Regions from separate parts of the Streptomyces sp. SudanB52_2052 genome, predicted to be linked through region 2. Evidence: predicted binding sites of a transcription regulator. Region 2 holds the regulator's gene; the other holds the start of a gene.
The links. The regulator HspR, encoded in region 2, represses chaperone genes until heat shock. The targets are predictions, from matches to a motif close to TTGAGNNNNNNNNNCTCAA.

Region 1: lon (endopeptidase La) is a predicted target of HspR. The motif match lies at 10,068-10,086, and genes of this name have one in related genera.

Annotation. Positions count from the first base shown of each region.
Region 1 covers NZ_OZ186796.1:3,024,535-3,039,566, forward strand. The annotation lists gene ACSUPV_RS13110 (C40 family peptidase) at 1-53, shown strand, start outside; gene ACSUPV_RS13115 (styrene monooxygenase/indole monooxygenase family protein) at 50-1,312, opposite strand; gene ACSUPV_RS13120 (GTP-binding protein) at 1,325-1,972, opposite strand; gene ACSUPV_RS13125 (DUF742 domain-containing protein) at 1,953-2,375, opposite strand; gene ACSUPV_RS13130 (roadblock/LC7 domain-containing protein) at 2,372-2,896, opposite strand; gene ACSUPV_RS13135 (sensor histidine kinase) at 2,893-5,703, opposite strand; gene ACSUPV_RS13140 (protein phosphatase 2C domain-containing protein) at 6,072-6,857, shown strand; gene ACSUPV_RS13145 (MarR family winged helix-turn-helix transcriptional regulator) at 6,951-7,442, opposite strand; gene lon (endopeptidase La) at 7,631-10,045, opposite strand; gene ACSUPV_RS13155 (GNAT family N-acetyltransferase) at 10,221-10,880, shown strand; gene ACSUPV_RS13160 (rhomboid-like protein) at 10,893-11,708, opposite strand; gene ACSUPV_RS13165 (spermidine synthase) at 12,433-13,113, shown strand; gene ACSUPV_RS13170 (response regulator transcription factor) at 13,249-13,989, shown strand; gene ACSUPV_RS13175 (HAMP domain-containing sensor histidine kinase) at 13,986-15,032, shown strand, end outside.
Region 2 covers NZ_OZ186796.1:4,189,238-4,204,269, reverse strand. The annotation lists gene ACSUPV_RS18575 (hypothetical protein) at 1-663, shown strand, start outside; gene ACSUPV_RS18570 (heterodisulfide reductase-related iron-sulfur binding cluster) at 793-3,111, opposite strand; gene ACSUPV_RS18565 (MraY family glycosyltransferase) at 3,355-4,365, shown strand; gene dnaK (molecular chaperone DnaK) at 4,460-6,316, shown strand; gene grpE (nucleotide exchange factor GrpE) at 6,313-6,969, shown strand; gene dnaJ (molecular chaperone DnaJ) at 7,000-8,181, shown strand; gene ACSUPV_RS18545 (heat shock protein transcriptional repressor HspR) at 8,187-8,639, shown strand; gene ACSUPV_RS18540 (sugar ABC transporter substrate-binding protein) at 8,922-10,031, shown strand; gene ACSUPV_RS18535 (DUF418 domain-containing protein) at 10,024-11,229, opposite strand; gene ACSUPV_RS18530 (LuxR C-terminal-related transcriptional regulator) at 11,464-12,501, shown strand; gene ACSUPV_RS18525 (helix-turn-helix transcriptional regulator) at 12,464-13,453, opposite strand; gene ACSUPV_RS18520 (hypothetical protein) at 13,450-14,412, opposite strand; gene ACSUPV_RS18515 (hypothetical protein) at 14,780-15,032, shown strand, end outside.

The DNA of each region.
Region 1 (15,032 bases), 1.2 Mb from region 2:
GGTCCGACGAAGGCTACGAGGGTGACGGGGGCGAAGCGGACCAAGAGGACTAGGCGGCGCCCGCGCCGGACACCTCGACCAGGTAGGCCTGGGTCTTCTCCGGGTCGTAGAAGAAGTTCTCGAAGTCGGCCGGGTCGTTGAAGCCGTTGGCGAAGCGGTCGGCGACCGGCTGGATCTCGCCGGCGGCGCCGATGAGGTTCAGGATGTGCTCGGGCGGCGGCGCCAGCATCGCGTTGGTCCACTTGGTGACGTGCTGGGCGGTGTCCCAGTAGCGGTCGAAGGTGGCCCGCATCCACTCCTCGTCGAACGGCTTGTCGCCGCGCTCGACGATCGAGGCGAGGTAGGCGGCGGCGCACTTGGACGCCGAGTTGGAGCCCTGCCCGGTGATCGGGTCGTTCGCCACGACCACGTCGGCGACGCCCAGCACCAGACCCCCGCCGGGCAGGCGGCCGATGGGGTTGCGGACGGTGGGGGCGTAGCGGCCGGCCAGCGTTCCGCCGGCGTCGGTCAGTTCGACCTTGGTGGCCCGCGCGTACTCCCAGGGGACGTACCGCTCCATGAGTTCCAGGGTCAGGGAGAGGTGCTCCGCGGGGTCCTTGACGCCGTTGAAGACGTCGAGCGGGCCGCCGGGTATGCCCTCCCAGAAGAGGATGTCGGCGCGGCCGGAGGTGGTCAGGCACGGCATGACGAACAGTTCGCCGACGCCCGGCACGAGGTTGCAGCGGACCCCTTCGGTGTCCGGGTGCTCCGGGCGCGGGCCCAGGCCGTGGACGTACGACACGGCCAGCGCGCGCTGCGGCTCGCTGTAGGGGGAGCGCTCCGGGTCGCGGGCGAACATCTGCACCAGTTCGCCCTTGCCGGCCGCGACCAGCACCAGGTCGTAGGTGCGGGAGAAGTAGTCGAGGTCGCCGACGGCCGCGCCGTGGATGACGAGCTGCCCGCCGCGCTGGGCGAACGTCTCCATCCAGCCGGCCATCTTCACCCGCTGGTCGATCGACTGCGCGTACCCGTCGAGCCGGCCCAGCCAGTCGATCGCACGGGCCGCGGGGCCCTCGGCCCAGGAGCCGGGCGCGGCGACCGAGACGCCGAGTCCTTCGATCTTCGGGGCCTGGGACTCCCAGAAGTTCAGCTGGAGATCGCGCTCGTGCTGCAGGGCCGTGTGGAACATGCACTGCGTCGACATGACCCGGCCGGTGCGGATCTCGTCCGCCGTCCGGTTCGACATCAGGGTGACCTCGTACCCCTGCGACTGGAGGCCGAGGGCGATCTGGAGCCCGGACTGGCCGGCTCCGACGACGAGTATCTTCCGCATGCGGGCTGTCCTCTACTCGGGGGTTTCGTCCAGCGCGTGGCCGACGAGGGCCAGGAGGGTCTCGATCACGGAGATCCGGCGACGCGCGTCCATGATCATGACAGGTATGTGTTTCGGGATGGTGAGGGCCTCCCGCACGTCCTCCGGCTCGAACAGCTCGCTGCCGTCGAAGTGGTTGACGGCGACCACGTACGGCAGCCCGGAGCTCTCGAAGTAGTCCAGGACCGGGAAGCAGTCCTTCAGACGGCGCGTGTCGGCCATCACGACGGCGCCGATCGCACCGCGCACGATGTCGTCCCACATGAACCAGAACCGCTGCTGGCCCGGCGTGCCGAACAGGTAGAGCACCAGGTCGTCGTCGAGCGTGATGCGCCCGAAGTCCATGGCGACCGTGGTGGTGGTCTTGCCCGGTGTGGCGGTGAGGTCGTCGGTGGCCTCGCTCGCCTCGGTCATCAGCGCCTCGGTCTGCAGGGGCGTGATCTCCGAGACGGCGGTGACGAGCGTGGTCTTGCCCACGCCGAAGCCGCCCGCCACCACGATCTTCGTGGCGATGGGGGCCCGGGTGCGGTCCGTCTCCCAGGCGTGCATGCTCTCGCCGGGCTGGGCGAACGGGGATGTACCAGAGACGCCGTGAGCGGCGTCAGAGACGACGGAGTCCACTCAGCACCCTTTCCAGCAGAGCTCGGTCCGGGCGGCCCGTGCCATGGCCGGTGCCCGTTCCGTACACACGGATCTTTCCCTGGTCCGCGAGGTCGCTGAGGAGCACGCGGACCACGCCGAGCGGCATCTTCAGCAGCGCGGCGATCTCGGCCACCGTACGCATCCGGCGGCACAGTTCGACGATGGCCCGCAGCTCCGGCATGACCCGGGTGGACAGCGAACCGTTCGTCAGTTCCCTGCGCTCCTCCGGGGCGTCCAGCGCGGCCGTGCTGGCCACGAACGTCTCCACGAGCAGGACGTGGCCGAAGCGGGTGCGGCCGCCGGTGAGCGAGTAGGGGCGGACCCGGGCGGGCTTGCGGTCACCGCCGCGGACCGGGAGCTGGGACTTCGGCGTACTGCTCATCGGGCACTCCCCGTCGTCTGGGACTCCTCCAGGGATTTACGGAGTTCGCTGCGGAGTTCGGGCGTCAGGACGTGGCCGGCGCGGCCGACGAACAGGGCCATGTGGTACGCCACCACGCTCATGTCGCAGTCCGCGGAGCCGTGGACGCCGAGCAGCGAACCGTCGCTGATGGACATCACGAACAGGCTGCCCTCGTCCATGGCGACCATGGTGTGCTTGACCCCGCCGAAGTCCATCAGCTTGGCGGCGCCGACGGTGAGGCTGCCGATGCCGGAGACGATGGTGGCCAGGTCGGCGGCGGAGCCGCGCGGGCCGGTCCGCCGGGTGCCGCCGGCGGCCAGGGCCTCGCGGGCCTGCTGGTTGCGCTGGGCGTCGGAGGACAGCAGGAGCAGTCCGTCGGACGAGACGACCGCGACCGAGAGGATGCCGGGTACCTCCTCGACGAGGTTGGTCAGCAGCCAGTGCAGGTTGCGGGCCTCACTGCTCAGTCCGATCAGTCCGAAGGTACTGGGAGCGGTCAACTGCTTGCCTCCTCGACTGTGCCCCCCGTGGCTTCTTCGGATTCAGCTTGTCCTGGTGTGCCGGTGGTCGGCCGCTTGTGCGAGGCCGTCTTCTCGGCGATCTCCGCCTCGACCTCGCGGTAGCCGGCCTGTGCGCCCTGGCGGAAGCCGCCGAGCCGGCGGCGGAGTGCCTCGGCGTCGACGGAGCCGCTGCGCTGGCGCGGGGTCTGGGCCGGGGCGGTGATCTTGGGAGTGCGCTTGGGGAGGCCCTTGTCGGTGACGCGTTCGTGTTCGGCGTCGGCCTCCGCCTCGGCTTCGCCTTCGGCGTGTTCGTATCCACCCGCACCACCCGTGCGGGTTTCGTGATCGGGTGCGGGTGGCCCCTGTGGGGCCGTTTCGCCGTCGGCGGCCGCGGACTCGTGCTGCGTCGGCTCCGGCTCCCCCTGCGGTATCGGGGCCAGCAGCTCCATCGTGGTCTCGGCGGGGGTTTCCGCCGGTGCCGTGACCTCCGGCGCGGGTGCGGGTGCGGCTGGCTGCGCCGCTTCCGCCGGTTCCGGGTGCTCCGCGGCCTCGTCCGCCGCCTCCTCGCGCCGTACCGCCTGCTCCGCCAGCGCGACCAGCGGGTCCCCGCCGTTCGTGCGGCCGTGCAGGACGTTGGAGTTGGCCTCGGCGTCGGCGCCCGGGAAGGAGAAGGAGTGGGCCGCTCCGGCGACGGGGCCGGAGGCGGGTACGGCCGCGGGCGGCGCGGCGGCGAGGAGGGTGCGGGGCAGGACGACGACCGCCGCGACACCGCCCTGCTTCTGCTCGCGCAGTTGGACGCGCGCCCCGTGGCGGTGGGCGAGGCGGGCCACGACGTACAGGCCGAGGCCGAGACCGTCCTCGCCCTCCTGGTCGTACGGCGCCTCCGGGTCGAAGTCGGCCAGGCGGGCGTTGAGGCGCTCCAGCCGGTCCTCGGTCATGCCGATGCCCTCGTCCTGGACGGAGAGCATGACCTCGCCGTTCTCCAGCAGCCAGCCGGAGATCTCGACGGGCAGGTCGGGCGGGGAGAACGAGGTGGCGTTCTCCATGAGTTCGGCCAGCAGGTGGGAGAGGTCGTCCGCGGCGAACCCGGCGATGTGCGCGTGCGGCGGCAGCGCGGCGATCCGCACGCGCTCGTACCGCTCGATCTCGCTGACCGCGGCGCGCACGACGTCCACCAGCGGCACGGGACCGGCCGCGTGCTGGACGTGCTCGGTGCCGGCGAGGACGAGGAGGTTCTCGCTGTGGCGGCGCATGACCGTGGCGAGGTGGTCGAGCTTGAACAGGGTGGCGAGGCGCTCCGGGTCCTGTTCGCGCTCCTCCAGGTTCTCGATGACGGCGAGTTGCCGCTCGACCAGGCCGAGGGTGCGCAGGGCGAGGTTGACGAACGTACCGCCGATGGCCGTGCGCAGCCGCTCCAGCTGGGCGGCGGACTCGGCGAGTTCGGCGCGCAGTTCCTCGCGGGCGTCGGCCATCTTCTGGCGCTGGCCGACGAGGTGCTTGCGGTCGCCCTCCAGGGTGGTGATGCGCTCGGTGAGGGCGGCCGCGTGCGCGTGCAGGGCGTTGACGGAGCGGACGACCTGGGCGAACTCGTCGTTGCGGCCGGTGAACTTCACCGGCTCCTCGGCCGCCGGGTCCTCGGCCTCGGCGAGGCGCTTCGAGCCCAGGCGCAGCACCGCGAGCGGGCGGGTGAGGCTGCGCGCCATGCCGGTGGCGACGCCGACGGCGAGCAGCATGAGGACGCCGAGGATCGCGATGCGGATCTCCAGCGCGGTGACGTCGTCGTCGCGCAGCGCTTCCAGGTCCTTGGTGCGCCGGTCGTAGAGGGCGGACTCCACGCCGCGCATCAGGTCGACCCGGGCGGAGAGGGCCGCGTCCAGCCTCTTGGTGCTGGTGGAGAGTTCGCTGCCGGACAGCGTCGGCTGGTCGGTGAGGGTGGCGAGGTACTTCTCGGCGGAGTTGACCTCGGTGCCGGTGACCGTGTTGTCGAAGGAGGCGCGGGCCGACTTGGGCGCGGTGTCGCGGAAGTCGGCCAGGGCCGCGTCGGAGCGCAGCCGGGCCTGCTGGGCGGCGGCGCTCAGGGCGTCGCGCTGCCGGGCGTCGGCGTCCGAGGAGGTGGCGGTCTCGGTCGGCAGGCCGGTGACCGGGTCGATGACCGTCTCGGTGCTGCGCGGCACGCTGAACGCGGCGAGCAGCAGCCCCCGGGCGGCGGCGGCCTGCTGCACGGCGGAGTCCAGCTCGGCCAGGGCGTATCCCCCGGAGCCCGCGCGGGGCGGCGTCCGCTGCGCCAGCTGCTCGGTGAGCCGGTGGAGTTCGGTGATGGCGGTGGAGTACGCCTGGTGCGCTTCGAGCGCGGTGCTCTTGCCGGTGAGCGCGGCCCGGCGCACGGTCGCGATGTCGTCGAGGTCCGAGCGGAGCGCGGCGGGCGTGTCGGTGTCGGACCGCAGCTCCTCGACCTGCCGGTCCACGCGGGCGCTGTGCTGCTCGGAGGGCGCCTTGGACTTGGGGCGGCCGGCCGCGATGTAGGAGGTGACGTCGTCGCGCTCGTCGGCCAGGGAGTGGGCGAGGGCGAGGGCGTCCTGCGTCTGCTCCGCGAGCGTCACGAGCTCCTGGGAGTCGTGGAGTTCCCCGGAGGCGGCGAGGACGGACGGGGTGCCGGCGCCGGCGATGGCCGCGGCGACCACGGCGACGGCGACGATGAGCCGGTTGCGTACGTGCGTGGGTCGGCCCTTGCCGGTGAGGGGCGTCGGCTCAGCGCCCTGAGCGGGGGCCGTCTGCTTGCCTGTGCGACGAGGCCGCGTCTTCTGCACCGGTGCTCGCATTCCTGACTCGTGAACCCTTGGGCCCGGGTGACGCTCCGTCAACTGACGCGTACTCCCGGTACACTTCCCGACCCTCCCAGCGCCGGTGGGCAGCGCACGCGCATCACCTGACCCGCCACCCGAAGGAGTGAACCTCGGAGGGGAGTTGAGGGGCAAGTTCCGCGGACCCTCGCAGTCGCCTTGTACGGCAGGCCGGTTGGACGCCGGCGGCGGGCGGTGGCAATATTCGCCACCACGCCTTCTCGGAACAAAGCATTCCGACCCAAACCAGGCGTCTGACCTGCGCGGGTGCGCCGTTCCGGCAACCATTGCCAGCCTTTTGCGGACCTTGTGAAGGGCTCGTGCAGACTGGCTGGATGCGTACTGAACTCGCCTCGGAGCCCGGGGACGCCGACCGCCCGAACGAGGACTTCGCCAGTGTCGGACTTCCGGCTTCAGGACAGGGCGGTTCGGTGGTCGTCCTGGACGGGGTCACCCCGCCGCGGGGCGGGACGGGCTGTCTGCATTCCGTCCCCTGGTTCACCGCACGCCTCGGTGGAGCCCTGACCGAACTGACCGTTTCACTCCCGGATGTCCCTCTGCTCGACGCCTTGTCCCGCGCCATCGCGCGTACCGCCGAGGCACACGCGGAAACCTGTGACCTTTCTCACCCCCGCACACCTCAGGCCACGGTGGTCGCGGCCCGTTGGAATCCGGCCACGGTGGAGTACCTGGTCCTGTCGGACTCGGCCCTGCTGCTGGAGTCCCCCGACGGGGCGGTGACCGCGCTCCTGGACGACCGGCTGGCCCGGCTGCCGCGCTCGGCCCTGGCCACGGACGCGCTGGTGGACGCGACGGTCCGCAACAAGGAGGGCGGCTTCTTCACCGCCGCCGCCGATCCCGCGGTGGCCCGGCGCGCGGTGACCGGAACCCTGCCGCGCCAGGAGGTACGCGCCCTGGCCGCGCTGACGGACGGCGCCACCCGCTGGGTGGAGCGGTTCCACGAGGGCGACTGGGCGGACTGCTTCCGGCTCGTCCGCAAGGAGGGACCGCAGGCCCTGGTGGACCGCGTGCGCGCGCTGGAGCGGGCGGACGTCGAGCGCGTGTCCCTGGGGCGGGGCAAGAGGCACGACGACGCGACGGTGGTGTTCGTCGAGTTCTGACCGCTCGCCCCGCCCGGGTCCTCGGTCAGCCGGCTCGCCTGCGGCGCCGGTACGGAACGCCCGTAACCGGTCCGAGACACCCGGAACCGGCCGCTACTTCTCCATGCCGCGGTTGAGCTGGTGCAGCAGCCGGGCCAGTTCCGTGACCTCGCGCGGGTCCCAGTCGGCCAGGCGGCCGGCGTAGCGGGCGCGGCGGGCCTCGCGGACCCGGCGGACGCGGTCCTGGCCCTCCTGGGTGAGGGCGACCAGCCAGGCGCGGCCGTCGGCGGGGTCGGGCTCGCGCGCGACGAGTCCCAGTTCCTCCAGGGCGCGCAGCTGGCGGGACATCGTCGCCTTGCCGACGCCGATGTAGGCGGCGAGTTCGGTGGCCCGCTGCTTGCCGCACTCGTCCAGCCGGACGAGGAGGCCGTACGCGGACGACTCCAGGTCGGGATGGACCTCGCGGGCCATCTCGCCCTGGTTGGCCCGGGCCCGCCGCAGCAGCACGGTCAGCTCGCGCTCCAGCGCCAGGAAGGCAGGCTGATCCACCGCGCTCCCGGCCGCACCGGCAGCGCGGTGTCCGTCGTCCTTGCCGTCCTCGTGCACGTCAGTCCCTGCCTCGGTCGTCGCCCGTACGGAGAGTTCCCGTACCGGGATTTTCCGCCACCTGCTGTCATCACCGCAGTTCGGCAAGTATTCCGCAGGTCACGGGGTGCGTGTACACAGGGTGGCCACACGGTGAAGGCCCGGGCCTCCCTCACGAGAACCCGGGCCTCCCCTACCGGCCGCGTCCGTCACGCCGCGACCGGAACCTCCGGCGCGGCCCCGTTCGTCGCCGGGGACAACGCCAGTTCCAGGACCTGGCGGACATCGGTGACGGCGTGGACGTCGAGCTTGTCCAGCACCTCCGCCGGGACGTCGTCCAGGTCGGGCTCGTTGCGCTTGGGGATGATCACGGTGGTGACACCCGCCCGGTGCGCCGCGAGCAGCTTCTGCTTCACGCCGCCGATCGGCAGGACCCGGCCGGTCAGCGAGACCTCGCCGGTCATGGCCACGTCCGTGCGGACCAGGCGGCCGGAGAGCAGGGACGCCAGCGCCGTGGTCATCGTGATGCCGGCGCTCGGGCCGTCCTTCGGGACCGCGCCCGCCGGGAAGTGGATGTGCACGCCCCGGTCCTTCAGATCGCCCACCGGCAGTTCCAGTTCGGCGCCGTGGGAGCGCAGGAAGCTCAGCGCGATCTGCGCGGACTCCTTCATCACGTCGCCCAGCTGACCGGTCAGGGTCAGCCCGGCCGCTCCCGTCTCCGGGTCGGCCAGCGACGCCTCGACGTAGAGCACGTCACCGCCCGCGCCGGTCACCGCGAGGCCGGTGGCCACGCCCGGCACGGACGTCCGCCGCTCGGCCGGGTCCTGGGCCGACTCGGGCACGTGGTGCGGCCGCCCGATCAGATCGCGCAGGTCGGCGTCGGTGACGGTGAACGGCAGCTCCCGCTCGCCCAGTTCGTGCTGGGCCGCGACCTTGCGCAGCAGCCGCGCGACGGACCGCTCCAGGTTGCGCACGCCCGCCTCGCGCGTGTACTCGCCGGCGAGCTTGCGCAGCGCGCTCTCGTCGAGGGACACCTCGTCCTGGTCGAGCCCGGCCCGCTCCAGCTGGCGCGGGAGCAGGTGGTCGCGGGCGATGACGACCTTCTCGTCCTCGGTGTAACCGTCCAGGCGGACGATCTCCATCCGGTCGGCCAGGGCCTCCGGGATCGCCTCCAGGACGTTGGCGGTGGCCAGGAAGACGACGTCCGAGAGGTCGAGCTCGACCTCCAGGTAGTGGTCGCGGAAGGTGTGGTTCTGCGCCGGGTCGAGCACTTCCAGGAGAGCGGCGGCCGGGTCGCCCCGGAAGTCCGAGCCCACCTTGTCGATCTCGTCGAGCAGCACGACCGGGTTCATGGACCCGGCCTCCTTGATGGCGCGGACGACCCGGCCGGGCAGGGCGCCGACGTAGGTGCGCCGGTGGCCGCGGATCTCGGCCTCGTCGCGGACGCCGCCGAGGGCGACGCGGACGAACTTGCGGCCCATGGCGTGGGCGACGGACTCGCCGAGGCTGGTCTTGCCGACGCCGGGCGGCCCGACGAGCGCGAGCACGGCACCGCCGCGCCGTCCGCCGACCACGCCGAGGCCCCGGTCGTTGCGCCGCTTGCGCACGGCCAGGTACTCGGTGATGCGTTCCTTGACGTCCTCCAGGCCGGCGTGCTCGGCGTCCAGGACCGCCTTGGCGCCCTGGATGTCGTAGGCGTCCTCGGTGCGCTCGTTCCACGGCATCTCCAGGACCGTGTCGAGCCAGGTGCGGATCCAGGAGCCCTCGGGCGACTGGTCGGAGGACCGCTCCAGCTTGTCGACCTCCTTGAGGGCGGCCTCGCGGACCTTCTCGGGCAGGTCGGCGGCCTCCACGCGGGCGCGGTAGTCGTCGGACTCCTCGCCCTCCTGCTCGCCGTTCAGCTCGCGCAGCTCCTTGCGGACGGCTTCGAGCTGACGCCGCAGCAGGAACTCGCGCTGCTGCTTGTCGACGCCCTCCTGGACGTCCTTGGCGATGGTCTCGGCCACGTCCTGCTCGGCGAGGTGGTCGCGCAGCTGCTGCGTGGCGAGCTTGAGCCGGGCCACCGGATCGGTGGTCTCCAGCAGTTCGACCTTCTGGTCGGTGGTCAGGAACGGCGAGTAGCCGGAGTTGTCGGCGAGCGCCGAGACGTCGTCGATGGCCTGGACGCGGTCGACGACCTGCCAGGCGCCGCGCTTGCGCAGCCAGGCGGTGGCCAGGGCCTTGTACTCCTTGACCAGTTCGGCGACCTGGCCGGGAAGCGGCTCCGGCACGGTCTCGTCGACGCGGGTGCCCTCGACCCAGAGGGCCGCGCCGGGTCCCGTGGTCCCCGCACCGATCCTCACCCGCCCCCGGCCGCGGATCAGCGCGCCCGGGTCGCCGTCGGCCAGCCGGCCGACCTGCTCGACGGTGCCGAGGACACCGGTGTTCGCGTACGTCCCGTCGATGCGTGGCACCAGGAGTACCCGGGGCTTTCCGGGCGTTGTCCGAGCAGCGGCCTGGGCGGCCTCCACCGCGGCACGGACCTCGGAGTCGCTCAGGTCCAGCGGGACCACCATCCCGGGCAGCACGACCTCGTCGTCGAGCGGCAGCACGGGCAGGGTGAGCGGTGTGGACGTCGAAGCCATGATCTCCCCTTCGGCAGTCAAGTTGAGCTATGCCGACTCAATGCTTGGCGGCGACGGGATGTTCCCGGACGGGCGTTCGCTGTGAGCGATCACCGGTGACGCGACGGCCGAGCCGGCGCGTACAGTCACGTCAGTAATAGATCAAACTAGCTTCTACCTATTACCGGGGGATGACGTGGACCGGATCGTGCAGGCATGGGTGGACGGGTGGATCGTGTCCCGCGGGGCGGCCGACCCGGTCACCGAGCCCTGGGGCTGCACCATCGACGTGGGGGCGAACGGCCATGTCACGCGGCATGTGTTCGGCGCGCGAGGTGACGACCTCGACGAGACCTCCGTCCGCAAGGTGGCCGACGCGGTGACCGGGGCCGGCGTGTGGCTGAAGGCGTTCCGGGACCCGTCCGTGGTCTCCGGCTGGCTGGGCGCCCCCTGGTGGATCGACCCCGAGCCCGGATACCTGATGACGGTCCCGCTGACGGCGGACACCACTCCGGACGCTCCCGAGGGCTACCGGCTGCGCAGCTGGTCGCGCGGCGGGGTGACGCGTGTGCTGATCGCCGCGCCGGACGGATCTCTGGCGGCGCGCGGCCAGATCGCCCCGACGGGCCCGACCGCCGTCGTCGACCAGATCGAGACGGCCCCCGAACACCGCCGCAGGGGGCTCGGCGGTGTCGTCATGCGGACGCTGCAGAGCGCCGCCGTCCGGCAGGGGGCCCGCACCGGAGTCCTGGCCGGGACGCCCGCGGGGCGGGGGCTGTACGAGGCACTGGGCTGGGAGGTGGTGGCCCTGCTGACCAGCGCGAAGCACGTCCCGCCGGCCCCCGGTACGGCCTGAACCGCCGCGCGCTCAGGCTGCGGCGGCCGGAGCGAGGCGCGCCGCGTACCACCGTCGCACCAGCGGCCAGGTCGCGACACCGATGGCCAGGGCGATCAGGTGCCCCCAGTCGGTCATCGGGTCGGTGAAGGCGAGCAGGTCCGGGAGCAGCATCCCGCCGAAGCCGGCCAGCAGGGGCACCCCCAGCCAGATCGGCAGCAGCCCGGCCAGGGCACCGGTACCGGCCGCGACGCCGAAGCTGACGCCGTAGTCGAGGCGGTGCAGGGAGCTGTCGGGGAGGTGCCCGGCCAGGACCGCGAGTCCCACCGGGACCTCGGTCGCCAGGGTGGCGAGGACGTGCCCGAGCAGGAAGACAGCGGCCGTGCGCAGGCCGCCGATCCGCCGTTCCAGCGCGGTCAGCACGAGGACGAAGGCGATGGCGAAGGGCGAGGCCACCCCGCCCGCGACCCACAGCGCGCTGCCCACGAGCACCAGCTCCGGCGTCCGCACCAGGTGCGCCACGTCCGTGCTGGAGCCCTGGAGCAGGGCGTGCACCAGCGCCGGGTCGGCCTGCTCGGTGATCAGTGAGGTGGCACCGAGCAGGGCCGCGTACGCGAAGGTGAACGGCGTGCCCGTGGGGGTGGGCAGCAGCCGCCAGGGCCGCAGCGCCCGGAGTCGGGTCCGGGACGTTCCCGACGGCGGGGACTCCGGTGCGGCCGGGACCGCCGTCTCGCGTGCCCGCTGCCGCGGCACCCCGTCGAGCAGGGCCGACGTGTCGTACCGGGGCGCGTCCGGCGGCGGGAGCGCGACCTCGGCGGTCTCCTCGCCGGGCGGCGCGGCGCGTTCCACCACGGGCGCTCCTTCCGTCCTGGCCCAGCCTTCGCGCCCGACCGCCCCCCTGTCTGTGACCCGGACCACGCGAGAGCCGATTCACAGCAACCCGACAGCCGTATCCCGCGTCCGCCGACCGCCGACCGCCGACCGCCGACAGTCATATCCCGCGTCCGCCGCCGGCCCATCCCGCTTCACGGTCGGCCGCCTTCCGCGGTCCCGCCGGCCGTGTCCCGCATCCCGCCTCCCGCGGTCCCGCCGACCATGCCCCGCGCATCGCCGCCGACCGTGCCCCGCGCCGCGGCCCGGCCCTACCCGCGTCCCGGTCGGCCGCCTCCCGCGTCCCGCCGACCGCATCCCTCACCCCGCCTCCCGCGGTCCCGCGGTCCCGCGGTCCCGCCGACCGCGCCCCACATCGCCGCCGACCGCCCCACATCGCCGCCGACCGTGCCCCGCCTCGCGGCCCGACCGTGCCCCGCGCCGCGGCCCGGCCCTACCCGCGTCCCGGTCGGCCGCCTCCCGCGTCCCGCCGACCGCATCCCGCATCCCGCCTCCCGCGGTCCTGCGGTCCCGCCGACCGTGCCCCGCGTCGCGGCCCGACCGTGCCCCGCTTCGCGGCCCGGCCCTACCCGCGTCCCGGCCGGCCCGGCCCTACCCGCGTCCCGGCCGGGCCGTACCCGCGTCGCCGCAGCCCGCGCGGAAATTCCGGGCACCGGAATCGCGCCCCTGCCAGGATGGCTCCATGCCCACCCCGAACGACATTCCCGATGTCCTGGACCGTCGCGAGGGCCCGCACGGCGAGGTCGTGCTGCGGCAGCGGCCCGGCGGCCGACTGGAGATCATCGCGAACGGCTGCTTCCTGATGGACACCTCCGACGGCCGCTCGGAGCGGCGGCTGGTCGACGCGGCTCTGGACGCCCTGCCCGACCGGCCCCGTCCCGACGTGCTGATCGGCGGACTCGGCGTCGGCTTCTCCCTCGCACACGCGGCGGCGGACCCGCGCTGGGGACGGATCACGGTGGTGGAACGCGAGCACGCGATTGTCGAATGGCACCGCGACGGCCCGCTCTCCACGATCTCCGCCGAGGCCCTCGCCGACCCCCGCACGGAAATCGTCGAAGCCGATCTCGTCGCATACGTCAATGAGACATCCGCCACGTACGACGCGCTCTGCCTCGACATCGACAACGGCCCCGGCTGGACCGTCACGGAGGGCAACGGAAATCTCTACCGGGAAGCCGGACTGGCCAGCTGCGCACGGGTGTTGAGGTCCGGCGGGGTACTCGCCGTCTGGTCCGCCCAGCCGTCTCCGGAATTCGAAGAAACCTTGTGGAATGCCGGGTTCCAACAGGTGCGTACCGAAGAGATCCCGGTTGCCCGGGGCGTGCCGGACGTCGTGCACCTCGCCATCAGCCCTGGATAGCAAAGGTGCGCTGACTCCCCGTACGCTGCTCCTCTGACGCCGATCATTCAAGCGTCAATCGCAACCATGCGCAGGCATAGCCAGTCATGAGGAATCACCCCACTGATTCCGGAAAGCACACCCCAGGGGCGGGCGATGGAGCAGACACACACCTCCCACAACGGTTCGGCGACGGCTACCCCGGGCGCGCAGCGCCGGGTTCTCGTCGTCGAGGACGACGCCACGATCGTGGACGCCATCGCGACCCGCCTGCGAGCCGAGGGATTCCTCGTGCAAACAGCGGGTGACGGCCCGGCCGCCGTCGACACGGCCGAGGCATGGCAGCCCGACCTGCTGATCCTCGACATCATGCTGCCCGGCTTCGACGGTCTGGAGGTCTGCCGCCGCGTGCAGGCCGCCCGCCCGGTGCCGGTGCTGATGCTCACCGCGCGCGACGACGAGACCGACATGCTGGTCGGGCTCGGCGTCGGCGCCGACGACTACATGACGAAGCCCTTCTCGATGCGGGAGTTGGCGGCGCGCGTGCACGTGCTGCTGCGCCGCGTGGAGCGGGCCGCGCTGGCCGCCGCGACGCCGCGCAGCGGCATCCTGCGCCTCGGCGAGCTGGAGATCGACCACGCGCAGCGCCGGGTCCGGGTGCGCAGTGAGGACGTCCACCTCACCCCCACCGAGTTCGACCTGCTGGTGTGCCTGGCCAACACCCCGCGTGCGGTGCTCTCGCGCGAGCAGCTGCTCGCCGAGGTCTGGGACTGGGCGGACGCCTCCGGCACGCGCACGGTCGACAGCCACATCAAGGCGCTCCGCCGGAAGATCGGCGCCGAGCGGATCCGTACGGTGCACGGCGTCGGTTACGCCCTGGAGACCCCGACGCCATGAGCGGCGGGCCGGCCGCACGGAGAAACCCCGGGGAGCCGGAACCCTGGGGCGGGGTGAGCCCGTTCTCGATCAAGACCAAACTGGGCGCGCTGGTCGTCATCTCGGTGCTGATCACCACCGGCCTGTCGGTGATCGCGGTGCACACGAAGACGGAGCTGCGCTTCATCACGGTCTTCTCGATGATCGCCACGCTGCTCATTACGCAGTTCGTGGCCCATTCGCTCACCGCGCCGCTGGACGAGATGACAGCGGTGGCGCGTTCCATCTCGCAGGGCGACTACACCCGCCGCACGCGGGAGAACCGCCGTGACGAGCTGGGTGATCTGGCCGTGACGATCAACGCCATGGCCGACGAGCTGGAGGCCCAGGACCGCCAGCGCAAGGAGCTGGTGGCGAACGTCTCGCACGAGCTGCGCACGCCCATCGCGGGTCTGCGCGCGGTGCTGGAGAACATCGTCGACGGGGTCACGCAGGCCGACCCGGAGACGATGCGCACGGCGCTGAAGCAGACCGAGCGCCTCGGCCGGCTGGTGGAGACGCTGCTTGACCTCTCCCGCCTGGACAACGGCGTCGTACCGCTGAAGAAACGGCGGTTCGAGGTGTGGCCGTACCTGTCCGGTGTGCTGAAGGAGGCCAACATGGTCGCCTCCGTCCGCGCGGGCATCGCCACCGGCTCGGGCAGCCACACGCGGACCGACGTCCATCTGCACCTCGACGTCCACCCGCCGGAGTTGACCGCGCACGCCGATCCGGAGCGCATCCACCAGGTCGTCGCCAACCTCATCGACAACGCGGTCAAACACAGTCCGCCGCACGGCCGGGTGACGGTCAAGGCGCGGCGCGGACCGCTGCCGGAGTCGCTGCAACTGGAGGTCCTGGACGAGGGCCCCGGCATTCCGAAGTCCGAGTGGCACCGCGTCTTCGAGCGGTTCAACCGGGGCAGTGCCAAACGCCCGCAGGGGCCGGGCAGCGACGGCGGCACGGGCCTCGGCCTGGCGATCGCCCGCTGGGCGGTGGATCTGCACGGCGGACGGATCGGAGTG
Region 2 (15,032 bases):
GCGAACCCTGGCTACCCCACCTGCTGGCAGTGCCAGGAGGCCAGGAGGATCTTAGGCGCAGGGGTCGGTGATGCCGTGGTTCCCGTCAGCCTGGCCCTGAAGAACGAGCAGTACGCCAACGAACTGTGGCGCTACAAGAACACCACGGGAGCGCAGCAGCACTACTTCCGCACGGGCCTGGCGGCTGTCCTGTGGCGTTTTCTCGCCCTTCACGAAGCCTGCATCGCCGCCCACTGCGCCGTACCCGGCTTCAGCGTCGTCACCACGGTGCCCAGCACCAGCGGTCGGGAGATTCATCCACTGCGGACCATGGTCGCGGACATGGTCGGCGCCACACGCGGCCGCTACCGGGACCTGCTCACGCCGACGCCTGAGGCCGCCGCCCTCGGCCGAACGGGCTCTTCGGCGCGCTACACGTCTTCGGCACTCTGGGGCGAGGATGTGCTGCTCGTCGACGACACCTGGACCACAGGGCACCACGCCCAGTCCGCAGCGGCGGCCCTGAAGGCGGCAGGCGCAGGCAGCGTGGCCATCGTCGTCCTCGGCCGGCATCTCAACCTCACCTACGGTGACACGGCGACGCTCGTCGAACAGGCTCGCCTGCGCAGCTTCTCCTGGGCTGCCTGCGCCCTACGACCATGGGGCCACAGCCGAGATTCATGACCGTGCTCGAGTCGGCTCCGAGCTGCTCGCTGCCCAGGCCGCCGGATCAACGAACGCCGTAAGAGCGCCGACGCCCCCTGCCCGACCACGCGGACAGGGGGCGTCGAAGGCGAGCTTCGGAGGAACCGCCTACTTCACCGGCTCCGGCTCCGGTGCGTTCTCGGAGTCCGCCGTGCCTGCCGGGGGCTCGTCGTCGCCGTCCGTGTCCTCGGGCTCCGCCGGGACCGGCGTCTTCACCGAGTCCAGCAGGAGTTGGGCGACGTCCACGACCGTGATGGACTCCTTCGCCTTGCCGTCGTTCTTCTTGCCGTTCACGGAGTCCGTGAGCATGACCAGGCAGAACGGGCAGGCCGTTGAGACGATGTCGGGGTTGACCGACAGGGCCTCGTCCACGCGCTCGTTGTTGATGCGCTTGCCGATGCGCTCCTCCATCCACATCCGCGCGCCACCCGCGCCGCAGCAGAAGCCCCGCTCCTTGTGGCGGTGCATCTCCTCGTTGCGGATGCCGGGGACGGACGCGATGATCTCGCGCGGCGGCGTGTAGATCTTGTTGTGGCGGCCCAGGTAGCACGGGTCGTGGTACGTGATGATGCCCTCGACCGGCGTGACCGGGATCAGCTTGCCCTCGTCCACCAGGTGCTGCAGCAGCTGCGTGTGGTGGATGACCTCGTAATCGCCGCCCAGCTGCGGGTACTCGTTGCCGAGCGTGTTGAGGCAGTGCGGGCAGGTCGCGACGATCTTCTTGGAGGACTTGGGCTTCGCCGACTCCGGCGTGACCTTGCCGTCCTCGTCCATCTCCTCGCCGAACGCCATGTTCAGCGCCATGACGTTCTCCATGCCGAGTTCCTGGAACAGGGGCTCGTTGCCGAGGCGGCGGGCGGAGTCACCCGTGCACTTCTCGTCGCCGCCCATGATCGCGAACTTGACGCCCGCGATGTGGAGGAGTTCCGCGAAGGCCTTCGTCGTCTTCTTCGCGCGGTCCTCCAGGGCGCCGGCGCAGCCGACCCAGTACAGGTACTCGACCTCGGACAGGTCCTCGATGTCCTTGCCGACGACCGGGACCTCGAAGTCGACCTCCTTGAGCCACTCCAGGCGCTGCTTCTTCGCCAGGCCCCAGGGGTTGCCCTTCTTCTCCAGGTTCTTGAGCATCGTGCCCGCCTCGGACGGGAACGCCGACTCGATCATCACCTGGTAGCGGCGCATGTCGACGATGTGGTCGACGTGCTCGATGTCCACCGGGCACTGCTCGACGCAGGCACCGCACGTGGTGCAGGACCACAGGACGTCCGGGTCGATGACGCCGTTGTCCTCCAGCGTGCCGATCAGGGGGCGCTCGGCCTCCGCCAGGGCGGCGGCGGGCACACCCGCCAACTGCTCCTCGGACGCCTTCTCCTCGCCCTCCATCGTCTTGCCGCCGCCGGCCAGCAGGTACGGCGCCTTGGCGTGCGCGTGGTCCCGCAGAGACATGATCAGCAGCTTGGGGGAGAGCGGCTTGCCCGTGTTCCAGGCGGGGCACTGCGACTGGCAGCGGCCGCACTCGGTGCACGTGGAGAAGTCCAGCAAGCCCTTCCAGGAGAACTGCTCGACCTGGCTGACGCCGAAGACGTCGTCGTCGCCGGGGTCCGTGAAGTCGATCGGCTTGCCGGCCGACGTCATGGGCTGCAGCGCGCCCAGCGCCGTCCCGCCCGTCGCCTCGCGCTTGAACCAGATGTTCGGGAACGCCAGGAAGCGGTGCCAGGCCACACCCATGTTGGTGTTGAGTGACACCACGATCATCCAGATGAACGAGGTGCCGATCTTGATCATCGCGACCAGGTAGACCAGGTTCTGCAGCGCCGTGACCGACAGGCCCTTGAAAGCCAGCACCAGGGGGTACGAGGCGAAGTACGAGGCCTCGTAGTGGTCGACGTGGTGGAGCGCGCCCTCCAGGCCGCGGAGCACGTAGATGGCCAGGCCGATGGTGAGGATGACGTACTCGACGAAGTAGGCCTGACCGGCTTTGGAGCCCGCGAAGCGGGACTTGCGACCGGGCCGGTTCGGCAGGTTCAGCAGACGGATCGCGATGAGCACCGCGATGCCCAGGACCGTCATCACGCCGATGAACTCGATGTACAGCTCGAACGGCAGGAACGTGCCGATGACCGGCAGCACCCAGTCGGCCTGGAACAGCTGCCCGAAGGCCTGGGCGAGGGTCGGCGGCAGCGTCAGGAAGCCGATCGCGACGAACCAGTGGGCGATGCCGACGATGCCCCACCGGTTCATGCGCGTGTGGCCGAGGAACTCCTTCACCAGGGTCACGCTGCGCTGGTAGGGGTTGTCGGTCCGGGTACCGGCGGGCACGGGCTGGCCCAGCTTGAAGTACCGGACGAACTGGCCGATCGCGCGTGCGAGCAGCGCGACGCCGACCACGGTCAGTACCAGCGACACGATGATCGCGGCGAGTTGCATGGGGGCTCCTCGGGCCTGCGAGGGGTTTCGTCGGGGTGACCTGTCGTTCCCGAAGGGTTCCCCGAAATTACTAAGCGGTAACTTATGCAGTCCGTCTGAGACTACCCCTATCTTCCGCCGCACTGTAGCCGGGTGGGCAGTGATCTGAATCGCTCAGGGTTGCCTCAGGAACCATCCGGATTCGACCCGGATCCCGTCGTGTTATTCATACCGAATTGTCATAGTGACGCCTAACTTATATCCGTGCTCTACGGGATCACCGCCGCCGCCACCGCCCTCCTGCTCACCGCCCTTCTCGCGGCGGCCCTTCGTGTGCCCGCCCTGCGGCTGCGTCTGGTCGAGCGGCGGCGGCAGCGCGAGGTGCCGCTGTCCGGGGGCGTGGCCGTGGTGGTCGTCACCGGGGCGGTCGTCGGCGTCACGGAGTGGGGCGCGGCCGGGAGCGGGATCGACGGGCTGCTCGTCGCCGGCGGCGTGGTCGCCCTGCTCGGGCTCGTCGACGACGTGTGGCGGCTGCGGCGGCGGGTGCTGGCCGGCGGTACGGGCGTGGCCGCCGCGTGTGTCGTGCCGTACGGGGAGACGGGGGTGGGCACCGGGCTGCTCGCCGTCGTGTGGGTCGTCGGGGTGACCTTCGCCTTCCGGGGGCTCGACCACGCCGACGGGCTCGCGGGGACGGTCGGGGTCGTCACCGCCTTCGGGGTGGCGGCCTGCGCGGCGATCGACGTGCTGGACGGGATCGCCGTGCTGATGAGCGTGCTGGCCGCGGCGCTGACCGGCTTCCTGCTGCACAACTGGCACCCCGCGCGCGTGGCGCTGGGCAGCTGTGGGTCCATGGCGGCGGGATTCGTGATCGCCGTCGGCCTCGTGCACGTCCGGGCCGGGTTCGGGATCGGGGAGAGCGCGGGGGTGCTCTTCGCGCTGACGGCCCTGGCGTGCGCCGACGCCGTACTCGTCCTGCTGGCGCGGCGGCTGAGCGGGCGGCCCGTGGTCCGCAGCGGGCCGGACCATCTCGCGCACCGGCTGCGGCGGCTCGGTCCGACCGTGCCGGGCGTCACGCTGCTGCTGGGCTTCGGGGCGTTCTCCGGCGTGCTCGTCGGGGTACTCGCGCACGTCGGCTGGGTCGGGGCCGACGCCCTGTGGTGGGTCCCGGGCGTGGCTCTCGTGGTGGTGTTCGCCCTCTCGCGTGTACCCGTGTACGCCGATCGACGCACAGTATCGCCGCAGGTCAGAGCCTCATTGCGTGTAAGGAGCGGATAAGAGTTGAGTCCGCTCGACTCAGCTCTGTTGACCGGTCGGGAGCCGTCGTGCACACTTGAGTCCGTTCCACTCAAGTCAGCTGGAGGAATCAACCATGGCACGTGCGGTCGGCATCGACCTGGGCACGACTAACTCCGTCGTCAGCGTTCTGGAGGGCGGCGAGCCCACCGTCATCACCAACGCCGAGGGCGCCAGGACCACGCCGTCCGTCGTCGCCTTCGCCAAGAACGGCGAAGTCCTCGTGGGCGAGGTGGCCAAGCGCCAGGCGGTCACGAACGTGGACCGGACGATCCGTTCGGTGAAGCGGCACATGGGCACCGACTGGAAGATCGAGCTCGACGGGAAGCCCTTCAACCCGCAGCAGATCAGCGCCTTCGTGCTGCAGAAGCTGAAGCGGGACGCCGAGTCCTACCTCGGTGAGAAGGTGACCGACGCGGTCATCACCGTCCCGGCGTACTTCAACGACGCCGAGCGCCAGGCCACGAAGGAGGCCGGCGAGATCGCCGGTCTGAACGTGCTCCGTATCGTCAACGAGCCGACCGCCGCCGCCCTGGCGTACGGCCTCGACAAGGACGACCAGACCATCCTGGTCTTCGACCTCGGTGGCGGTACGTTCGACGTCTCGCTGCTGGAGATCGGCGACGGCGTCGTCGAGGTGAAGGCCACCAACGGTGACAACCACCTCGGTGGTGACGACTGGGACCAGCGGATCGTCGACTACCTGGTCCAGCAGTTCCAGTCCGGCCACGGCGTGGACCTGGGCAAGGACAAGATGGCCCTGCAGCGTCTGCGTGAGGCCGCCGAGAAGGCGAAGATCGAGCTGTCCTCGTCCACCGAGACCTCGATCAACCTGCCCTACATCACCGCCTCCGCCGAGGGCCCCCTGCACCTCGACGAGAAGCTCACCCGCGCCCAGTTCCAGCAGCTGACCGCGGACCTCCTGGAGCGCTGCAAGACGCCGTTCCACAACGTCATCAAGGACGCCGGCATCTCCATCAGCGAGATCGACCACGTCGTCCTGGTGGGTGGCTCGACCCGTATGCCCGCCGTCGCCGAGCTCGTCAAGGAGCTGACCGGCGGCAAGGAGGCCAACAAGGGTGTGAACCCGGACGAGGTCGTCGCCATCGGCGCCTCGCTCCAGGCCGGTGTCCTCAAGGGCGAGGTCAAGGACGTCCTGCTCCTCGACGTCACCCCGCTGTCCCTCGGCATCGAGACCAAGGGCGGCATCATGACCAAGCTCATCGAGCGGAACACGACGATCCCGACCAAGCGGTCCGAGATCTTCACCACCGCCGAGGACAACCAGCCGTCCGTGCAGATCCAGGTCTACCAGGGCGAGCGCGAGATCGCGGCGTACAACAAGAAGCTCGGGATGTTCGAGCTGACCGGTCTGCCCCCGGCGCCGCGCGGCGTCCCGCAGATCGAGGTGTCCTTCGACATCGACGCCAACGGCATCATGCACGTGACCGCGAAGGACCTGGGCACGGGCAAGGAGCAGAAGATGACCGTCACCGGCGGCTCCTCGCTGCCGAAGGACGAGGTCGACCGCATGCGCGAGGAGGCCGAGCGCTACGCGGAGGAGGACCACAAGCGCCGCGAGGCCGCCGAGTCCCGCAACCAGGGCGAGCAGCTCGTCTACCAGACCGAGAAGTTCCTCAAGGACAACGAGGACAAGGTCCCGGGCGAGATCAAGACCGAGGTGGAGGAGGCCGTCGCCGAGCTGAAGGAGAAGCTCAAGGGCGAGGACACGGCCGAGATCCGCACGGCCACGGAGAAGGTCGCGGCCGTCTCCCAGAAGCTGGGCCAGGCCATGTACGCCGACGCCCAGGGCGCCCAGGCCGCCGGCGGTGCCTCCGCCGGAGCCGGCGCGGGTGCCGGTGACGCCAAGGCCGACGACGACGTCGTCGACGCCGAGATCGTCGACGAGGACCGGAAGGACGGTGCCGCGTGACGGAGGAGACCCCGGGCTTCGACGAGCAGCAGCCCGACGTCCCTTCCGGCGCCACCTCCGACGACGCCGAGCCGAAGGCCGCCGCCTCCTCCCCGGAGGAGAAGGCGGCCCCGGCCGGGGACACGGGCCAGGACGCCGGTCTGGTGGCCCAGCTGGACCAGGTGCGCACCGCGCTCGGCGAGCGCACCGCGGACCTCCAGCGCCTCCAGGCCGAGTACCAGAACTACCGCCGTCGGGTCGAGCGCGACCGGATCGCGGTCAAGGAGATCGCCATCGCGAACCTCCTGACCGAGCTCCTGCCCGTGCTCGACGACATCGGCCGCGCGCGGGAACACGGCGAACTGGTGGGCGGCTTCAAGTCCGTCGCCGAGTCGCTGGAGAGCACCGCGGCGAAGATGGGCCTGCAGCAGTTCGGCAAGGAGGGCGAGCCCTTCGACCCGACGATCCACGAGGCCCTGATGCACAGTTACGCACCGGACGTCACCGAGACGACCTGCGTGGCGATTCTGCAGCCCGGGTACCGGATCGGCGAGCGCACCATCCGCCCCGCGCGGGTGGCGGTGGCCGAGCCCCAGCCGGGGGCGCAGACGGTCAAGGCGGACGAGGCCGCCGAAGCCGACGACAAGGAGAGCGGTGGCCCGGACGAGGGCTGACGTAGACGAAGGGAAGGAGGGGCGTCGAGGATGAGCACCAAGGACTTCATCGAGAAGGACTACTACAAGGTCCTCGGCGTCCCCAAGGACGCCACCGAGGCCGAGATCAAGAAGGCGTACCGGAAGCTCGCCCGCGAGTACCACCCGGACGCCAACAAGGGCAACGTCAAGGCGGAGGAGCGCTTCAAGGAGATCTCGGAGGCCAACGACATCCTCGGCGACCCCAAGAAGCGCAAGGAGTACGACGAGGCCCGCGCCCTCTTCGGCAACGGCGGCTTCCGCCCGGGGCCCGGCGCGGGCGGCGGCTCCTTCAACTTCGACCTGGGCGACCTCTTCGGAGGCGGCGCCCAGGGCCAGGGCGGGGCCGGCGGCTTCGGCGGCGGACTCGGTGACGTCTTCGGGGGCCTGTTCAACCGTGGCGGCGCCGGACCGGGGACGCGTACGCAGCCCCGGCGCGGCCAGGACATCGAGTCCGAGGTCACGCTCAGCTTCACGGAGGCGATCGAGGGCGCGACCGTCCCGCTGCGGATGTCGTCGCAGTCGCCCTGCAAGGCCTGTTCGGGTACCGGCGACAAGAACGGCACGCCGCGCGTGTGCCCGACCTGCGTCGGCACCGGGCAGGTCGCCCGGGGCAGCGGCGGCGGCTTCTCGCTCACCGATCCCTGCCCGGACTGCAAGGGCCGCGGCCTGATCGCGGAGAACCCCTGCGAGATCTGCAAGGGCAGCGGCCGGGCCAAGTCCTCGCGGACGATGCAGGTGCGCATCCCCGCGGGGGTCAGCGACGGCCAGCGGATCCGGCTGCGCGGCAAGGGAGCGCCGGGCGAGCGCGGCGGCCCGGCGGGCGACCTGTACGTGATGGTGCACGTCGACTCCCACCCGGTGTTCGGCCGCAAGGACGACAACCTCACCGTCACCGTCCCGGTGACGTTCGCCGAGGCGGCCCTCGGCGGCGAGGTCCGGGTGCCCACGCTGGGCGGCCCGCCCGTCACGCTGAAACTGCCGCCCGGCACGCCGAACGGCCGTACGATGCGCGCCCGGGGCAAGGGCGCGGTCCGCAAGGACGGCACCCGCGGCGACCTCCTGGTCACCGTCGAGGTGAGTGTCCCGAAGGACCTGACGGGGAAGGCTCGTGACGCACTGGAGGCGTATCGCGAGGCGACCGCGGGCGAGGATCCGCGGGCGGATCTGTTCCAGGCCGCGAAGGGAGCATGAGTCAGATGGACGGTCGTCGACGCAACCCGTATGAACTGACCGAGGAGACCCCGGTCTACGTCATCTCGGTGGCGGCCCAGCTGTCCGGCCTGCACCCGCAGACCCTGCGCCAGTACGACCGCCTGGGCCTGGTCTCCCCCGACCGCACGGCCGGCCGGGGCCGCCGCTACTCGGCCCGTGACATCGAACTGCTCCGGCAGGTGCAGCAGTTGTCGCAGGACGAGGGCATCAACCTGGCGGGCATCAAGCGCATCATCGAACTGGAGAACCAGGTCGCCGCGCTCCAGGCCCGGGTGGCCGAGCTGGAGGACGCGCTCGACGGCGCGGCGGCGGCCATGCGGCAGCGCGAGGCGGCGGTGCACGCGTCGTACCGCCGGGACCTGGTGCCGTACCAGGAGGTCCAGCAGACCAGCGCGCTGGTGGTGTGGCGGCCGAAGCGGCAGCAGCAGGCGGACTGACGCGTACGCGCGTGTCCGCGTGTGAATGCGGGGCCGGGAGGCAACTCCCGGCCCCTTTCGCATGCCTTGACCCGATTTCGCACGGTCCCCTGTCCATGACTGACCAGTGCGGAGCACTTGGAGACGATTCCGCACCGTCTTCACAACCACTGCGGAGCGTGGTGTTGTCATCTCGTTAAGTGCTTCCGCTTGACGCTGAGGGGCGCGTCCGCGTTGGCTTTTCAGTCACATGGGCCACAAAGCTGTGCCCACGTCCGAATCACACGCGAAGTGAGCTCCCGCATGCGTCGTCGTATCTCCATATCCGTGGCCGCGGCCACGATGTCCGTCACGCTCGCCGGCTGCGGCGTGCTCAACGCGACCGGGAGCAGCGACGACGCCAGCCCGACCAAGGGCAACGACATCACGGTGGGCCTGCTGCTGCCGGAGAAGGCGAACACGCGGTACGAGAACTTCGACTACCCCATCATCAAGCAGAAGGTCGAGTCCCTCACGAACGACCAGGGCCGCGTCGAGTACGCCAACGCCGAGGCCAGCGCCGACAAGCAGGCGAGCCAGCTGCAGCAGATGATCGACGACCGGGTCGACGTGATCCTGCTGGACGCGGTCGACTCGCAGGCCATCGCGAGCGGCGTGAAGAAGGCCAAGGACGCCGGCATTCCGGTCATCGCCTACGACCGGCTGGCCGAGGGCCCGATCGACGCGTACATCTCCTTCGACAACGAACTGGTCGGCGAGGTCCAGGGCCGCTCCCTGCTGGAGGCCATCGGCGAGAAGGCGAGCCTCTCCGACAAGATCGTCATGATGAACGGCTCGCCGACGGACCCGAACGCCAAGCAGTTCAAAGCCGGGGCGATGTCCGAGCTGAACGGCAAGGTGACGATCGCCGAGTCCTTCGACACCAAGGACTGGAAGCCGGAGAACGCGCAGGCCAACATGGCCCAGGCGATCGAGAAGATCGGCAAGGACAACATCGCGGCCGTGTACTCCGCCAACGACGGCATGGCGGGCGGCATCGTCAAGGCGCTGGAGGCCGCCGGCGTGACCGAGCTGCCGCCGATCACCGGGCAGGACGCGGAACTCGCCGCGGTGCAGCGCATCATCAGCGGTGACCAGTACATGAGCGTGTACAAGTCGTACCCGCAGGAGGCGGAGAGCGCCGCGGAGATGGCGGTCGCGAAGGTCCAGGGCCGGGACATCCAGTTCGCCGCCCTCACCCGCGACAAGGTCGACAGCCCCACCCACAAGGGCATCCCCGCACAGCTCGTGCCCGTCGTCGCGCTGACCCGGGAGAACATCAAGGACACCGTCGTCGCCGACGACATCTACCAGGTGTCGGACATCTGCACGGCGAAGTACAAGGCGGCCTGCCAGTCCCTCGGCCTCAAGTAGCCGGTTCGGGCGTACGCCTCCTGTCGGCCCTTCCGGGGCGTCCGGCCAGGGTGAGCGCCCGCAGCAGCCACTCGGCGGGCCCGTGCCCGAAGCGCCGGGTCCACGCCGTGCTGAGGGCGAGCTGGAGCGCGTACACGGCGACCGCGAGCAGCAGCACGCCGGCCGCTCCCACCTCCCCGTAGAGGGACAGGCCGTACGCCGTGGCGACGAACATCATGATCAGGGACTGCCCGAGATAGTTCGTGAGCGCGAGGCGGCCCGCCGGGGCGAACAGCCGCCGGACCCGGTCCCCCCGGGGCGAGTCCAGCAGGAGCAGCAGCACGCAGGCGTACGCGGCCGACAGGGCGGGCGCCGTCAGCATGCCCACGCCGATGCCCAGGAGCTGCCAGCGGTCGCCCAACGGCCCCTGCGCCGAGGAGGCGAAGAAGACGGCGCCCGGGACTCCGACGGCCAGAGCGACGACCGTGACGCGCACCAGCCGGGAGCGGTCGGTGCCGCCCGGGGCGAGCAGGCGCCGCCGCCCCGCGGCCAGACCGAGGAAGAACGCGGCGAGCACGCCCGGGGCCATGAGCAGAACGCCGAGGAGGGCGAGGGGCAGCCGGTCCAGGTTCTCCCGCACGACCGAGCCCGCACTGCCGCGGTAGGCGGCCACGGCCTGCGCGATCGCCTGGTGGGGGACGGGTTCCTCGTCGTCCACCGCGGTGGCCAGCGCCCCCAGACCGGTGAGGACGACACCGAACACCCCGTAGATCCAGGCGGCGGCCTTCACGGCGGTGGCCGGCCTGATCCGCCGCGCCCAGAGCAGGACCAGGCCCAGGACGCCGTAGGTCAGGAGGATGTCGCCGGTGTACAGCAGGACGGCGTGCACCAGGCCGAGCAGCACCAGGCCCAGGGACCGGCGCAGGAAGCGCGCGGTGATGCGGGCCCCGTCCCGTTCGGCGGAGGCCGCCTGGAGGGTGAAGCTGTAGCCGAACAGGAACGAGAACAGCAGGTAGAACTTGCTGGACGCGAGCGCCGCCACCAGCCAGGCGGCGACCTGGTCCACCGGGGCCGCCCCGGGATCCCGGACCCCTTCCGCCTCGTAAGGGCTCATGATCTGCGCGCTGTTGACCACCAGGATGCCCAACAGGGCGAAGCCCCGCAGCGCGTCGACGGCGGGCAGCCGTCGCGGGCCCGCCGGTCCCCCCGGGTCGTTCACCGTTCCCCCTCGCGAGCAGGCGGACCCGGTCCCGGCCCGCGATCACAGAAGGTCGCACACCGACCGCGCGCACGCCACCCCATCCTGGGGCAACAGGCCGGCTGACGGCGAGCGGATTCAGGGATCGAACGGCTCAAAAAGGAACGCGGGTGCGGGGGAGCCGTGTTGCGGAGCAGGTCCCGGCCGCGCATAGTTGCGCTGCGAAGGACGGCGAAACCGGGGGTGGGATGGTCGATGGCCGGGCACGGGGCGGAGGAGCATCCACACGGTGCCGACCGACTGTGCGAAGCCGGGGATCGCGTGTACTCCCGGGCCGTACGGCGGGGCCGTGTGCCGCGCCGGGACGCCGAGCCGGTGCCCTGCCTGCTGGAACTCGCCCTGCTGCACCCGGACCCGGATGACATGGACTGGCTGGTGCCGACCTCCCCGCAGGAGGTCATGACCCGGCTGCTGCGCGGGATGTACGACGAGGTCAGCGCGAGCCAGCGGCGGGTGGGTTCGGTGGTGGCCGCCTTCGAGTGGTACGCCGGGCTGGGCCGCCAGGTGCAGCCGGCCGCGTCGGCCGCGGAGGGCCCGGCGATCCGGGTCCTGGACGGACTCGCCCGGATCCAGGCCGCGATGGACGAGGCGACGCAGGCGTGCACCACCGAGGTGCTCACGGTGCAGCCGGGCGGCATCCGCCGCGAGGCGGAGCTCTCCGAGGGGCTGCACCGGGCGCTGGCGCTGCGCGGCCGGGGCGTGCGGATGCGGGACCTGTACACGCACGTCGCCCGGCACGGGCAGGGGTTGCTGACCTACCTGGAGCTGATGGGCGACGCGGTGGAGGCGCGCACGCTGGACGAGGTCATCGACCGGCTGATCCTGTTCGACCGGACGGTGGCCTTCATCCCCGCCAACACCGACCGCACGATGGCGCTGGAGCTGCGGCACCCCGCGATCGTCGAGTACCTGGTCACGGTCTTCGAGCGGCTGTGGCGCCTCGCGATCCCCCTGACGGCCCCGCTCCCCGACACCGGCATCGAGGGCATCTCGCACCGGGAGCAGTCGATCGCGGCCCTGCTCGCGGAGGGGCATCAGGACGCCGTGATCGCGGAACGGCTGGGCATCAGCGTACGGACGTGCCGGGCGCACATCGCGCGGCTGTCGGAGACGCTGGGGGCGGCGAGCCGTACCCAACTGGGCGTGCGCATCGCCCAGGTGGGGCTCGACGGGCCGCCCCAGGTGGCCGCGCCCCTCAGCGTTCCTCGCCGAGAATCCCGGACTGCCCGATGAGGTAGCCGAGTTGGGCCCTGCTCTGGCTGCCCAGCGTCGCGGCGAGTTTGGCGATGTGGACGCGGGCCGTGCGCACGTTCATGCCCAGCCGGTCGGCGATGACGGCGTCGGTGTGGCCCTCGACGAGGAGGGCGGCTATGGCGCGTTGGCGGGGGGTGATGCCGTTGTGGGAGGGCTGGGGGGCGGCTTCGGGGAACAGCGGGGTGGCGAGGCGCCAGAAGCGGTCGAACGTGGTGGCCAGGTACCCGACGATGGCCGGGTGCCGGATCTCCAGGGCGAGGCTGCCGTTGTCGTCGGCGGGGAGGAACGCCACGTCCCGGTCGACGATGATGAGCCGGTCGGTGATCTCGTCCAGCGCACGCGCCTCGATGTCGCCCTTCAGCCGTTCGTGGTGCGCCACGGTCGTGGGGTGGTGGCGCAGGGTGTGCTGGTAGAGGGTGCGGATGCGGCCGCCGCGGTCCAGCAGCGCCTGGTCGCGGCGGGTGGCGAGGGCATAGGCCGCCTCGACCCGTGCCCCGGGGAGCCCGCTGCGTGGCTGGACGGTCAGCAGTTCCCGGCAGGCGTCCGCCATGGCCTCGGTGATGGCCGTGTTGATCTGCTCCTTCCCGTCGAGGAGCCTGAGCGTCGGGGTGGCGTCCGCGGCCGGGTGATGTCCCTCCGCGGCCATCAGCGGCCCGAAGGTCTCGGCCAGCTGTTCCTCGCGCCGCCGCTCCCGCGCGATCCGTTCCTCGGAGGTCCGCAGCAGCCGGTGGAGGGCGACGGCCGGCGCCACGGGCTCCAGCCGGTGGAGGTCGTCGACGGCGGGGTGCAGCAGGCCGAAGCCGATCAGGCAGGGTGCGGCGCGGGCGGCGTCCACGGTCGTGTGCCCTTCGCGCAGGGCGCGTTCGTACAGCGCCATGCCGTCGGGGCACAGTTCGTCCGCGTCGTGCTCCGGGTGGGGCGCCGACGTCACGCGGGACTACCTCCTGTTCCGTCGTCCTGCTTCAGGATCTCCGACCGTGCTATGAGATACCCGAGTTGCGCCCGGCTGCCACTGCCCAGGGCCGAGGCCAGCTTGGCGATGTGGGCGCGGCAGGTCCGCACGTTCATGCCCAGGCGGCGTGCGATGGCTTCGTCGACGTGGCCCTCGACCAGGAGCTTGGCGATGGAGTGCTGGATCTCCGTGATGCCGCCGGACGCCGCTTCGTACGGGGTGCCGGTGCTCAGCGGGACGGCGCGGTCCCACAGGTACTCGAAGAGTTTGATCAGGTAGCGGACGAGGCCGGGGTGGCGCAGTTCCAGGGCGACCTGCTGGTCGTCGCGCGCGGGGATGAAGGCGACGGTCTCGTCGCAGATGATCAGGCGCTCCACCAGCTCGTCTATGGTGCGGTACTCCGCCTTGCCGTCGGAGAGCCGCGCCGCGTAGGCCAGTTGCTCCGGGTTGTAGCGGGCGGTGTGCTGATACACCGTCCGGATCCGCACACCTCGTTCGATGAGCGGCTTGTCGCGTTCCAGCCCTCTCAGAAGGCTGCGTTCCGACATACGGTCGCTCGGCTGGAGCGTGAGCACCTCGGTCCTGCACTGGGCCGTCGCCATGTTGAGTGCGGCGTTGATCCGCTCGCCGCCCTCCAGCACGGTGATGGAGTCACTCGTGGCCGTGTGGGTACCCATGGCCATGAAGGGCTGGAAGGTCTCCGCGAGACTGATGGCCAGGCGCCTGCGCTCGGCGATCTCGTTCTCCAGCGGGCTGAGCTGCCGGGACAGGGCGACGACCGGGGGCACGGGGCGCAGCCAGTTGGGATCGTCCGGATCGGGGTGGAGGAGGGCGAACTCCACCAGGCAAGGGGCCGGCTCCACTTCCGCGCGAGCGATGCGCCCGGTGCGCAGAGCGGAGGCATACAGACGGCTGCCCTCCTCGCACCACTCGGTCATCGCATGGGGATGTGTCCCTCTTGCCGGATTCGTTGCCAAATCTCCACCCCCCAGGGTCCTGAACATGCAGGAACATGATGCATCGATTGTGTGGCCATGACGTGCCCGAATGAGCCATCGTCGTACTCGACGGGGGAAAAGGGGACCTTCAAGTGAGGACGAAGCCGACTATGCGGAACAGAATGCTTCGCTCGGTGCTTGTCGCCGCCTTCTCCGCCGTTGCAGCCCTCGGCGTACTGAGCGGCTTCTCCGAAGCGAAGAGCGATGTTCGGGCGAACACCAGCTGGCCGTCGGTGGCTCAGACCAGCAGCGGCATCAACAACACCAGCTGGCCGAGCTCCGGGGCAGCCGGATCCGGGAGCTGACCGTGACCACTCCACCCGACGACCGCTCCTTCCGCCGTGAAATGGCGACCGCCTACCGCTCCGGCTGGCACTTCATCGACCTGGTCACCGCCATCCCCCACAGCGGTGACTCGCTGATGGTGACCGTGTTCGGAGAGCCGGTCGTCGTCACGCGGGACGAGGACGGAGACGTACGGGCGTACCGGTGTCTGCGGCGGCCTCGGGGGGCGCCGCAGCCAGTGCGATGTGCCGTACGGTACGGAATGATCTTCGTGA